DNA from 2 places in the Thermus caldifontis genome. Region 1 is predicted to be linked to the other one. Evidence: a T-box and tRNA genes for the amino acid it is inferred to sense, from the RefSeq annotation. Region 1 holds a T-box; the other holds one or more tRNA genes.

Evidence for each region. A T-box is a leader RNA that pairs with one kind of tRNA and senses whether it is charged. The one in region 1 lies ahead of ileS (isoleucine--tRNA ligase), so its partner is inferred to be a tRNA-Ile.
Region 2: it encodes a tRNA-Ile, which carries the amino acid that the T-box ahead of ileS (isoleucine--tRNA ligase) is inferred to sense. The anticodon was not compared.

Annotation. Positions count from the first base shown of each region.
Region 1 is NZ_QGMX01000004.1:127,944-133,830, reverse strand. Features, by position in the region: gene ileS (isoleucine--tRNA ligase) at 1-2,638, opposite strand, end outside; T-box leader at 2,675-2,911, opposite strand; gene fsa (fructose-6-phosphate aldolase) at 3,050-3,721, shown strand; gene rho (transcription termination factor Rho) at 3,718-5,001, shown strand; gene DK874_RS07480 (LysM peptidoglycan-binding domain-containing M23 family metallopeptidase) at 5,155-5,887, shown strand, end outside.
Region 2 is NZ_QGMX01000002.1:63,505-69,391, forward strand. Features, by position in the region: gene DK874_RS04060 (LabA-like NYN domain-containing protein) at 1-285, shown strand, start outside; gene DK874_RS04065 (hypothetical protein) at 289-1,308, shown strand; gene DK874_RS04070 (ribonuclease FAU-1 family protein) at 1,305-1,838, opposite strand; gene DK874_RS04075 (YgaP family membrane protein) at 1,869-2,060, opposite strand; tRNA gene DK874_RS04080 (tRNA-Ile) at 2,147-2,223, shown strand; gene DK874_RS04085 (tRNA-binding protein) at 2,305-2,634, shown strand; gene DK874_RS04090 (SIS domain-containing protein) at 2,631-3,662, opposite strand; gene uvrA (excinuclease ABC subunit UvrA) at 3,737-5,887, shown strand, end outside.

The DNA.
Region 1 (5,887 bases):
GCAGCTTCAGGTTGGGCAGGACCCGGTAGCGGAGCACTTCCTCCCCAGGCTCCAAAACCCGAACCTCCTTCACGTTGAGCTCCTCGGCGATTTCCGAGGCGAAATGGCGTAGGCCCTCCCGTTCCAAGGCGCTGGGGGCGGTGACCAGAAGAAGGGGCAGGGGGATGCGGGTCTTGACCCCGCTTTTGGCCCGGGCGGAACGGGCCAGGTCCACCACCCTGAGCACCGCCCGCATCTTGGCCACCAGCTCCTGGTCCAGAAGCTTCGGGTCCACCTCCGGCCAGTCGGAAAGGTGCACGGAAAGAGGGGCCTCAGGGTGGACCGGGCGCACCAGGTTCTGCCAAAGCACCTCGGAGAGGAAAGGGGTGAAGGGGGCGGAAAGCTGGCTAATGGTAACCAGGGCCTGGTACAGGGTGGCGTAGGCGGACTCCCGGTCCAGGGGGTCCTCGTTTTTCCAGTAGCGCCTCCGGCCCCGGCGCACGTACCATTGGGACAGGTCCTCCACCACGAAGTCCCGCAGGGCGCGGCTGCTTTGGGTGGGGTCGTAGGCCTCGAGGGCCTCCGTCACCCTTTGGATCAGGTCCTGAAGCCGGGCCAGGAGCCAGCGGTCCAGTTCGGGCCGTTTCTCCACGGGAGGCGGGTTCTTAAGGTCCGGCCGGTCCAGGTTGGCGTAGGTGACGAAGAAGCTATACACGTTCCAGAGGGTGAGGAAGTAGTCCCGCACCGTTTCCCGGACCAGGTTGGGCCCAAAGCGGCGGTCGGCCTCCGGGGGTGCGGAGATGTAGATGTACCACCTTAAGGCATCCGCCCCAAACTCCCGGATGATGTCCCAGGGGTCCACCACGTTCCCCTTGGACTTGCTCATCTTCTGGCCCTTCTCGTCCAGGATGAGGCCGTGGCAGATCACGTTCCTGAAGGCGATGGAGCCGAAGAGCATCACCCCAAGCTGGTGCAGGGAGTTGAACCAGCCCCGGGTCTGGTCGATGCCCTCCGCGATGAAGTCCGCTGGGAAGGCCTCCTGGAACTCCAGCTGGTTTTCAAAGGGGTAGTGCAAGGAGGCAAAGGGCATGGCCCCAGAGTCGTACCAGACGTCAATGACGTAGGGAACCCGGCGCATGGTTCCCCCGCAGGTGCACGCAAGCTCCACCCCGTCCACGTAGGGGCGGTGGGGATCAAAGGGCTCGGGGAGGGGGTGGATGGCCCGCTCCTTGAGCTCCCGGAAGCTGCCGATGGCCTCTTCCTTCCCGCAAGTGGCGCAGACCCAAATGGGAAGGGGCGTGCCCCAGTAGCGGTTGCGGCTTAGGGCCCAGTCCACCAGGTTCCTGAGCCACTCCCCGTAGCGCCCCTCCTTGATGTGGGGTGGGACCCAGTGGATCTCCTGGTTCTTGCGGATGAGCTCCTCCTTGAAAAGGGTATTGCGGATGAACCAGGTTTCCGTGGCGTAGTACATGAGGGGGGTGGAGCAGCGCCAACAGTGGGGGTAGCTGTGGAGGTAGCTTTCCTCCTTAAAGAGTAGGCCCCGGGAGCGGAGGTCTTTTAGGATGGCCCGGTTGGCCTCGCGGAAGAAGAGGCCCTTAAAGGGCTCCACCAGGAGCTTCCCTTCCTCGTCCACCGTCTTGAGGAGGGGGAGGCCGTAGGCCCTGGCCGTATCCAGGTCCTCGGCCCCAAAGGCGGGGGCTTGGTGGACGATGCCCGTGCCGTCTTCCCGGCTCACGTACTCCGCCAGGACCACCAAGTACCCCTTCTCTAAAACCTGGGGGTAGGGGGGTTCATAGGCCAGGCCTTCCAGTTCCTTTCCCCTGAAGGTCTTCACGATAGGGGTTTCCTCCCCCAGGAGCTTTTGCCCCAGGGTTTCCTCGAGGATCACCACCTCCTCCCCCAGGGCAAAGGCCCCATAGGTGAACTCCGGGTGGACCGCCGCCGCCACGTTTCCGGGCAGGGTCCAGGGGGTGGTGGTCCAGATGAGGAGGCTGGCCCTTTCTAACCCCACCCTCCCCGGTTCCCGAAGGGGCAGGCGCACGTAGACCGAGGGGTCGGTGATCTCCTTGTAGCCCAGGGAGAGCTCGTGGGAGGAAAGGGGGGTGCCACACCGGGGGCAGTAGGGCACCACCTTGTGGTCCCGGTAGAGAAGCCCCCGGTCAAAGAGGTTCTTCAGGCTCCACCAGATGCTTTCCACATAGGTGGGGTGCAGGGTGGCGTAGGCGTTCTTGAGATCCACCCAGTAGGCCATGCGCTCAGTAAAGGCCTCCCATTCCTTTTCGTAGGTGAAGACCGACTCCCGGCAGGCTTGGTTGAAGCGCTCAATGCCGTAGGCCTCGATCTCCCGCTTGTTTTTAAGGCCTAGCTTCTTCTCCACCTCCAGCTCCACCGGAAGGCCGTGGGTATCCCATCCGGCCCGGCGGGGCACGTAGTAGCCCCGCATGGTCTTGTAGCGGGGGAAAAGGTCCTTGTAGCTGCGGGCTTGGGCATGGCCCACGTGGGGCATGCCGTTGGCGGTGGGGGGGCCTTCGTAAATGGTGTAACGGGGCCTTCCCTGGCGGTTTTCCACGCTTCTTTCAAAGATCCTCTCCCGCTTCCAAAACTCCAGAACCTCTTCTTCCAGCCTGGGAAAGTTGGGTTCGCCGACCTCCTTGAACATACCTTACCTCCCTTAAAGAAACGCCCGCGCCCTTCGGGCGCGGACGAAAGCGCAAAGGGCTTCCGCGGTACCACCGCGCTTCCTGGAGGCGACCTCCAGGCCCTCATTGGCGCGATCACGGGCGCTCCCGGCGGGCATTACTCGAGGCCCTTAGCCCCTTTCCTCCCGCGGCTCCGGGGTGATCTTCCCACCTTTCCTCACCACCGGGCTTCCACCCTCCCCGGCTCGCTTGGGGCTATTGGAAAGGGGTACTCTCCCCATCCTCGCCTTTACAGCTCATGCCCCCTGGGGTAAAATCCCCCGTTGGCGGCTAAGCCCATGCTAGCAGCCCTTCCCCTTTCTTGACAACGCCCCGGTAGGGTCTGCTAGAATCGAGCTAAGCCGGTCCGCTTCCCGACAAAAGGAGTGCCCATGGAGCTGTACTTGGATACCGCCAACTTGGAGGAGATACGGGAGATCGCTGCTTGGGGAGTGCTCTCCGGGGTGACCACCAACCCCACCTTGGTGGCGAAGGAGTATGCGGGCCGCGGGGCCAAGCTGACGGAGGAGGTTTTGTTCGCCCACCTATGGACCATATGCGAGGTGGTGAAGGGGCCCGTGTCCGCAGAGGTGACCACCTTGGAGGCGGAGGCCATGGTGGCGGAAGGACGGCGGCTTGCGGCCATCCACCCCCAGATTGTGGTCAAGCTGCCCGCCACCGAGGAGGGTTTGCAGGCCTGCAAGCGGCTTGCCGCTGAAGGGATTAAGGTTAATATGACCCTGATCTTTTCCGCCAACCAGGCCCTCCTGGCGGCCCGGGCAGGGGCAAGCTATGTCTCCCCCTTTTTGGGGCGGGTGGACGATATCTCCTGGGATGGGGGAGAGCTTTTGCGGGAGATTGTGGAGCTGATCCAGGTGCAGAACCTGCCGGTGAAGGTCATCGCCGCCTCCATCCGCCACCCCCGTCATGTTACGGAGGCCGCCCTTTTGGGGGCGGACATCGCCACCATGCCCTACGGGGTGTTCAAACAGCTACTCAAGCACCCGCTTACGGACATCGGCCTTAAGCGCTTCATGGAGGATTGGGAGAAGGTTAAGCCATGAGGAGAAAAGCGGATACCCAGCAGGAAGTACCCCTCACCTACCAGGAGCTCTCGGCTAAGATCCTTCCGGAGCTTCACCTCCTGGCCCAGGAGGCGGGGATCGAGAACTACAAGCGCATGAAGAAGGACCAGCTCATCATGGCCCTCCTGGAGCGGCAGACCCAGGGGGAGGGCTTGCAGCTGGTCAAGGGTTACCTGGAGATCAGCCCGGATGGGTATGGCTTCATCACCGAAAACCTGTACAACCTGGAATCCAGGGTCGCCATCGTGTCCGCCGGGCTCATTCGGCAGTATGCGTTAAGAAGCGGGGACTACATCGTGGGCCGGGTACGGCCGCCCCGGGAGAACGAGCGCTACGGCACCCTCCTCAAGGTGGAGGCGGTGAACGACCTAGACCCCGAAGCGGCCAAGAACCGGCCCCGCTTTGACGAGCTCATCCCCCAGTTCCCCGACCGGCAGATCCGGCTGGAAACCACCCCGGATGAGCTCTCCACCCGGGTCATCGACCTGCTGGCCCCCATTGGTCGGGGGCAGCGGGGGCTGATTGTGGCCCCACCCAAAGCGGGTAAGACCACCCTCCTTAAGAAGATTGCCAACGCCGTCTTGAAGAACGAGCCCGACATCAAGGTGATCGTGCTCCTCATTGACGAGAGGCCGGAGGAGGTCACGGACTTCCGGGAAAGCGTCCAGGGGGCCGAGGTCATCGCCAGCACCTTTGACGAGCCGCCCCAGAACCACATTCGGGTGGCGGAGTTCGTGCACGAAAGGGCCAAGCGCATCGTGGAGGAAGGGGGGCACGTGATGATCCTTCTGGATTCCATCACCCGCCTAGCCCGGGCCAACAACCTGGTGACCCCGCCCACGGGCCGCACCCTTTCCGGCGGTTTGGACTCCGCGGCCCTCTACTTCCCCAAGCGCTTCCTGGGGGCAGCCCGCAACATCCGGGGCGGGGGTAGCCTCACCATCCTGGCCACCGCCTTGGTGGAGACGGGAAGCCGCATGGACGATGTGATCTTTGAGGAGTTCAAGGGGACGGGGAACATGGAGCTCCACCTCTCCCGTCGCCTCGAGGAGCGCCGCATCTTCCCGGCCATAGACATCCTGAAGTCCGGGACCCGTCGGGAGGAGCTTCTGTTGGGCGAGGAGGTGGTGCACAAGATGTGGCTTTTGCGCAAGGTCTTGGCGGACATGGATCCGGCGGAGGCCATGGAGATGCTCCTCGCCCGCTTGGCGCGCACCAAGAACAACAAGGAGTTTCTGGCTTCTTTGGCTGCCCGCTAGGCGGGATTCTTCCCTGGGGGGCGGGGTTTTTGCCCCCCAGGGTCCTTTGCCCCTTGCCTTTAGCCCGCTTGCCCCTGGTATAATCCCCCCGAGGTTGGGGTTAGGTTCGTTGGGAGGTGAGCGTTGCGGGGAATATGGGGAACTTTATGCCTCTTGGTTTCCTCCTTGGCCTTCGCCAAGCTGCCTGTTCTTAGCCCCCTTCCCCTTCCCGAGAACACGGTGGAGGTGGGCCGGGCGGCCAAAAAAGGGTGGGTTCTCTATGAGGTCAAGCCTGGGGATACCTTGGCAGGGGTCGCGGCCCGCTATGGGGTAGACCCCAAGCACATCATGTGGTCCAGCGGCCTGCAAAGCGATCGCTTGCAACCTGGGCAGCGGATTCTTATTCCGCTGACGGCCGAAAAGGAACGTCCTCCCCGTATACCTCCTGGGGTGGAGACCTACCGCGTTCGCCCGGGAGATACCCTGCAAAGCCTAGCTAGCCGGTTTGGAATATCTATCCTGGAACTGGTTTCCGCCAACCCCTCTTTGGAGAGCCTGGATCGCTTGGTGGCAGGTAGTGTTTTGTACGTTCCCAAAAAGGCCAAGGGCTTGCTGGTGGCCTTGCCCGAGGGGGAAACCTTGGTGGACCTAGCGGCCCGCTTTGGCCTTTCTCCGGTGCAGGTGGCCCGAGCCAATGGGGTGGAGAACCCCACGGAGCTTCGCCCTGGCGATTTGGTACTCCTGCCCGGTATCCAGGCCAAGACCACCTACCAGCGCCTTTTGGCCAAGCAGGAGGAGGAGCGCAAGGCCCGCCTCGAGGCGGAGCGCCGCCGCCAGGAGGAGCTTAGGCGCCTGGCGGAGGAGAGGCGCAGGCAGCAGGCCTTGGTCCAGCGGCGGACCCGGCAGG
Region 2 (5,887 bases), on a different contig from region 1:
CTCACCACCGCTCCCCGCTGGGACCGGGCCATCGTGGCCAGCGGTTCGGGAGACCTGGCCCATACCTTCGCCGCCCTTAGGGCCTTGGGAAAGGAGATCCATCTTCTGGGCGTCCACGAGCTGGCCGACCTCGAGCTCCGCAACCAGGCGGACCGCTTCCTCAACCTCCCCGAGTGGCGGGAGGTCTTGGAGAGAACCCTGGGGGGACGCCGCACCTACGCCGGCTATCCGGTGGAGGCCACGGTGGAGGTCCCGCCCGCTCCCGTGGACGACCCCCAGCCCTAGCCCATGCCCCTGGGGCCCTGGCTTGTGCTGGCCTTGGCGGGCCTGCTCTTCCTGTTGCCCCCCATTCCCCCTTCCGCACCTCCCTCCCCTAGCCTACGGGACCTCCTTCCCTACCCCCCACGGCAACGGGAAGCCTTGGTGGGCCTTCACCTGGCGTTAAAGGCCAGCCTGCATCAGCTTCTGGGAAAAGAGGCGGCCCGGGCCTATGACCGGCTAATGCGCCTCGAGCTCAAAAACCAGCGCCTGGGCAAGCGCTCCGCCTTTCCGGACGCGAAGGCCGCTCTCCTGGCGGCCCAACGCTGGGTGGAGGCCATCGGCCAGGCCCGACGAGGCCATAGGGTGAGCCTGGAGGGGCTGCCCACCGCTCCCCACCACGTCCTTCCCCATGCCCGAGAGATCCGCACCGCCGCCTCGGCCCTCGGCATCCCTTACGGGGTGCTGGCCGCCATCGTGGACAACGAGCAGTACGGGGGGGATAAGGCCTTGGGGCTTTCCCGCGGGGTGCGGGAAGCGGCGGATACCTTGGCCCAGAGTTTGGCGGAGGCCCAGGGCCACACCCCCTTAAGCCGCACCCTGGGCCTGGCCCAGATGAGCTGGGAGGATGCCTTAAAGCAAGGGGATCGCCTGCGGCTTTTTGGGGCCTGGGACCCTGTCCGGGCCTTTCCCCGGAGCGAGGCCGAGGCCAGGCAGGCCCTGGAGGACCCCTACCTAAACCTCCTCTTCACCGCAAGCCGCCTCCGGGGCTACTTTAACGCCCTTTTAGGCCTCCCCCCTAAGGACACCCGCCCCCTGGAGGATCCCTGGCTCTACTACCTTGGTCCCGCCTGGCACAACTACCCCCTTAGGGCCCAGAACCTGGAAACCTGGGAGGATAGCTTCCACGGTTTCTTCAAAGGCCTCCTTTACCAGGTGGTGCTGGCGGGTAGGTGGCACCTGGAAGGCCGCACCCTTACCCCCCTCAAAGCCTGGGGGCCTGGGAATCAGGACCCCAAACCCAGCCCCCTACCCAGCCTTACCCCCTAGACCCGCTCCAACCACGGAAGGGGTTCCCCCGGAGGCAAAACCGGCCAGCGGCCTTCTTCCATGTGGCGGAAGATGGCCAACACCGCCTTTTCCGCCTCTTCCACCCAAGCCTTGGGATAAAGGGAGCGCTTGGCCAAAAACTCCTCCCGGTCAAAGACCTCACAGGTGTGGTCGGCCCGGCACTTCACATCCAGCTCGAGGTCATACTGGCAAAAGCCCCGTCCCGTCCACTCCGCTGGGGTTTGCACGTTCCAGTAGTACTCCAAAACCCGCCCCTCCCGCACGTCCGGCCCCCCGGAGTACCAGGCCCCTGGGAAAAAGGCCACGTAGGCGTCGTGGTCCAGCACCACCCTCCTACCCTTGGCCACATGGTGGAAGGTTCCCCCTTGGGGCAAAAGGGTGAGGACCCCCTCGGGGCGCACCTCCACCACCCGGGCCTCCCAGAAGTAATGCAGGCTATCGCCCGGGAACTTGTAAAACTCCACCCGCACGAGCTCCCCGGGAGCAACCGGCCAGGGCAAGGCCCCCATGCAAAGCGCCCAACGGGCCCTGCGCCCCGCTTACTTCTTGGTGCTGATACCCAGGACCTTGTAAAGGGCGCAGAAGCCGGTAATCGCCGTGAAGAGGAGGACCACCGCCACAACGCCCAGGATCCAGTTCCAAGGGGATGCCGACTGGAAGGCGAAGTAGAAGAGGACGAGGGCCAGGATAAACCGGATCGCCCTATCGGTGGTGCTTTCGTTCACCGTCATGGCTCACCTCCGCTTCCACCCTACACCTCTGGGCCCCGGATATCTAGCCCTACCCCACCGGCTATGCTAAGATGGCTTTCTGGCAGGGGCCGTTAGCTCAATCGGTCAGAGCGGCCGGCTCATAACCGGTTGGTTGCAGGTTCAAGTCCTGCACGGCCCACCAGCTCCAAGACGGCAAAACCCCCGCCCCCTTGTAGGGGCGGGGAAGTTTTTAGCATGGTAACCCTTCTGGCAGAATCAAAGCATGGACGCTCTGGAGGCCTTCCAAGCCCTAGATTTGCGCGTGGGCCGTATTCTTAAGGCCGAACCCCACGAGAAAGCCCGCAAGCCCAGCTACAAGCTTTGGATAGACCTGGGCCCTTTGGGCATCAAGTCAAGCTCCGCTCAGATCACCGAGCTCTACCGCCCGGAAGACCTAGTGGGCCGGCTGGTGGTGTGCGCGGTGAACCTAGGTACCCGCCTCATTGCCGGGTTTCCCTCGGAGGTCCTGGTCCTGGGGGCCAAGGATGGGGAGGGCCGGGTGGTCCTCCTCACCGTGGAGCGTGAGGTGCCCCTGGGGGAAAAGGTCTTCTAGCGGGTCCGGGTCACCTTGGTGAGGTGCCGGGGCCGGTCCGGGTCCAGGCCTCGAGCCCGGGCCAGGGCCTCCGCCTTGGGGTAGAAGGCCTGGGCCAGGAGCAGAGGGGTGGTTTCGGGCTCAGAGGCCACAGGAAGCGCCAGGGGGGAATCCGCCAGGGCTAGGACGTCGGGTTCAGGGGAGAGGACGAGAAGATGGGCCCCTTTAGCCCTTAGCCCCTCCAGGATGGCAAGAAGGGTATCCGAGGCCTCATCCTTCTGCACCAGAGCCAGCACCGGGAAACCAGGCTCCAAAAGGGCCTGGGGCCCATGGAGGAACTCCGCCGCCGAAAGCCCCTCCGCATGAAGCCCCGCCACCTCCTTGAGCTTCAAGGCCGCCTCGAGGGCCACGGGATAGGTGAACCCCCGCCCCAGGACGAAAAGGTTTTCCCCATCCTCCAGGTAATCCAGCTCCCCCGAGGTTTCCAAGGCCCGGTGCAAGGCCTCGGGTAAGGTGGGAAGGACTTGGCGCAGGCGGGATTCCTCCACCAGGTGGGCCAGGAGGTGTAAGGTGGCAGCCAGCATGGCGAGAAAGCTCTTGGTGGCGGCCACCGCCTTCTCCTCCCCGGCATGGAGGGGAAGGACCACCTCTGCCATTCGGGCCAGGGGGCTCTCCTCCCGGTTCACCAGGGCCACCGTGAGGACACCCTGCGCCCGATAGGCGGCCACGGTCTCCAGGAGATCCGGGCTCTCCCCGCTTTGGCTGTAGGCCAGAAGGAGCGAGGGAACGGGTACCCGGGGCCGGGCCCGGTAGAGGGTGAGGACGGAAGGGGCCAAGGAGAGGACCGGCCATTCCAGGCGGGCCTCGAGGAGGTACTTGGCAAAAAGGGCCGCATGGTCGGAACTGCCCCGGGCCACGGTAAGGGTAAGGCTCGGGGGGCGCTTCCTCAGGAAGCGGGCCAGGCTCCGCACCTCAGCCTCGTTCTCCCTAAGGAGGCGCTCTATGACCTTAGGAGCTTCCTCCGCCTCGGCGCGCATCCAAGAGGCCATGGGTCCACTATAGGCCAGGGGAAGTTCCCCTGGCCACCTGGTCCTTGCCAAAGGGTAGTGGTATACTTCCACGGATGGACCGCATCGTCATCCGGGGGGCACGGGAGCACAACCTCAAGAACATCAGCCTGGAGCTCCCGCGGGGCAAGTTCATCGTCATCACCGGGGTTTCCGGCTCGGGCAAGAGCACCCTGGCCTTTGACACCATCTACGCGGAAGGGCAACGGCGCTACGTGGAAAGCCTCTCCAGCTACGCCCGCCAGTTCTTGGGGGTCATGGACAAGCCTGAGGTGGAAAGCATCGAGGGCCTTTCCCCTGCCATCTCCATCGACCAGAAAACCACCAGCCACAACCCCCGCTCCACCGTGGGCACGGTGACGGAGATCCACGACTACCTCCGCCTCCTCTATGCCCGCATCGGCACCGCCTACTGCCCCGAGTGTGGCCGCCCCATTGAGAAGCAGTCCGCCAGCGAGATCACCGACCGCCTCCTGCAAAAGCCCCCGGGCACCCGGGCCATCCTCATGGCGCCCGTGGTGCGGGGAAGGAAGGGGGAATACCGCAAGCTTTTCGGGCAACTTCTGAAGGAAGGCTACGCCCGGGTGCGGGTGGACGGGGTCATCTACCTCCTGGAGGAGGCCCAGAACCTCAACCTGGAAAAGTACGAGAAGCACGACATCGACCTGGTGGTGGACCGGGTGGTCCTTAAGGAGGAGGAACGCCCCCGCATCGCCGAGGCGGTGGAGCTTGCCCTTCTTAGGGGCGAGGGGCTTTTGCGGGTCCTTTACCCGGACGGTGGCCAAGAGGAGCTTTACTCGGAAAAGTTCGCCTGCCCCGAGCATGGGAGCGTCCTGGAGGAGTTGGAGCCCCGCATCTTCTCCTTCAACGCCCCCTACGGGGCCTGCCCCGCCTGCTCGGGCCTGGGATACAAACAGGAGTTTCACCCTGAGCTCATCGTGAATCCCGAGCTCTCCCTGGCCGAGGGGGCCATCCTGCCTTGGGCCCGGGGTAGGGACACGGGGCGAAGCTACCTCTGGGACCGGCTTCGGGCCCTGGCGGAGCACCTGGGCTTTGACCTCAAAACCCCCTTCAAGGACCTGCCGGAGGAGGCCAAACAGGCGGTGCTCTATGGCCTCCCCGAGCCCTTTGAGGTGGTCTTCCGCCGGGGAGGGAAGGAAACCTTCCGGGTAGAGGTCCACTACGAAGGGGTCATCCCCTGGTTGCATAAGCGCTACCAGGAGGCGGAATCTGAAGGGGTCAAGGAGGCGCTGGAAGGCTTCATGTCGCAAAAGCCCTGCCCGGTGTGCAGCGGCACCCGCTACAAGAAGGAGGTGCTCTCCGTAAGGGTGGCGGACAAAAACATCGCCGAGGTTTCGGCCCTGCCGGTTCGCGAGGCCCTGGAGTTTTTCCGGGACCTCGAGGCCCATCTCCCCCCCTTCCAGGCCCAGATCGCCCGCCCCATCCTGCGGGAAATCGTGGAAAGGCTGGGGTTTTTGGTGGGGGTAGGGCTGGACTACCTCACCCTGGACCGAGCCGCCAACACCCTCTCCGGAGGGGAGGCCCAAAGGATCCGCCTGGCCACCCAGGTGGGAAGCGGCCTCACCGGAGTGCTCTACGTGCTGGACGAGCCCAGCATCGGCCTGCATCCCAAGGACAACCAGCGCCTCATCGCCACCCTAAAGCGCCTCCAGGGCCTCGGCAACACCCTGATCGTGGTGGAGCACGACGAGGAGACCATGCGGGCCGCGGACTGGATCGTGGACATGGGGCCAGGGGCCGGCATCCACGGGGGGGAGGTGGTGGCCCAGGGCCCCTTGGAGGAGATCCTCAAAAGCCCCCAAAGCCTCACCGGGGCCTACCTAAGGGGAGAGAAGCGGATCCCCGTGCCTAAGGAGCGCCGTAAGGGCAACGGCAAGTGGCTGGTCCTAAGGGGAGCCCGGGAGCACAACCTGAAAAACATCACCCTGAAAATCCCCTTGGGCCGCTTCGTGGCGGTGACGGGGCCCTCGGGCTCGGGCAAGAGCACCCTGATCCACGATGTCCTCTACGCCGCCTTGGCGCAAAGGCTCATGCGGGCCAAGACCACCCCTGGGGCCTTTGACGCCCTGGAGGGCCTCGAGCACCTGGACAAGGTCATCGAAATAGACCAGTCCCCCATCGGCCGCACCCCCCGCTCCAACCCCGCCACCTACACCGGGATCTTTGACGAGATCCGCGACCTCTTC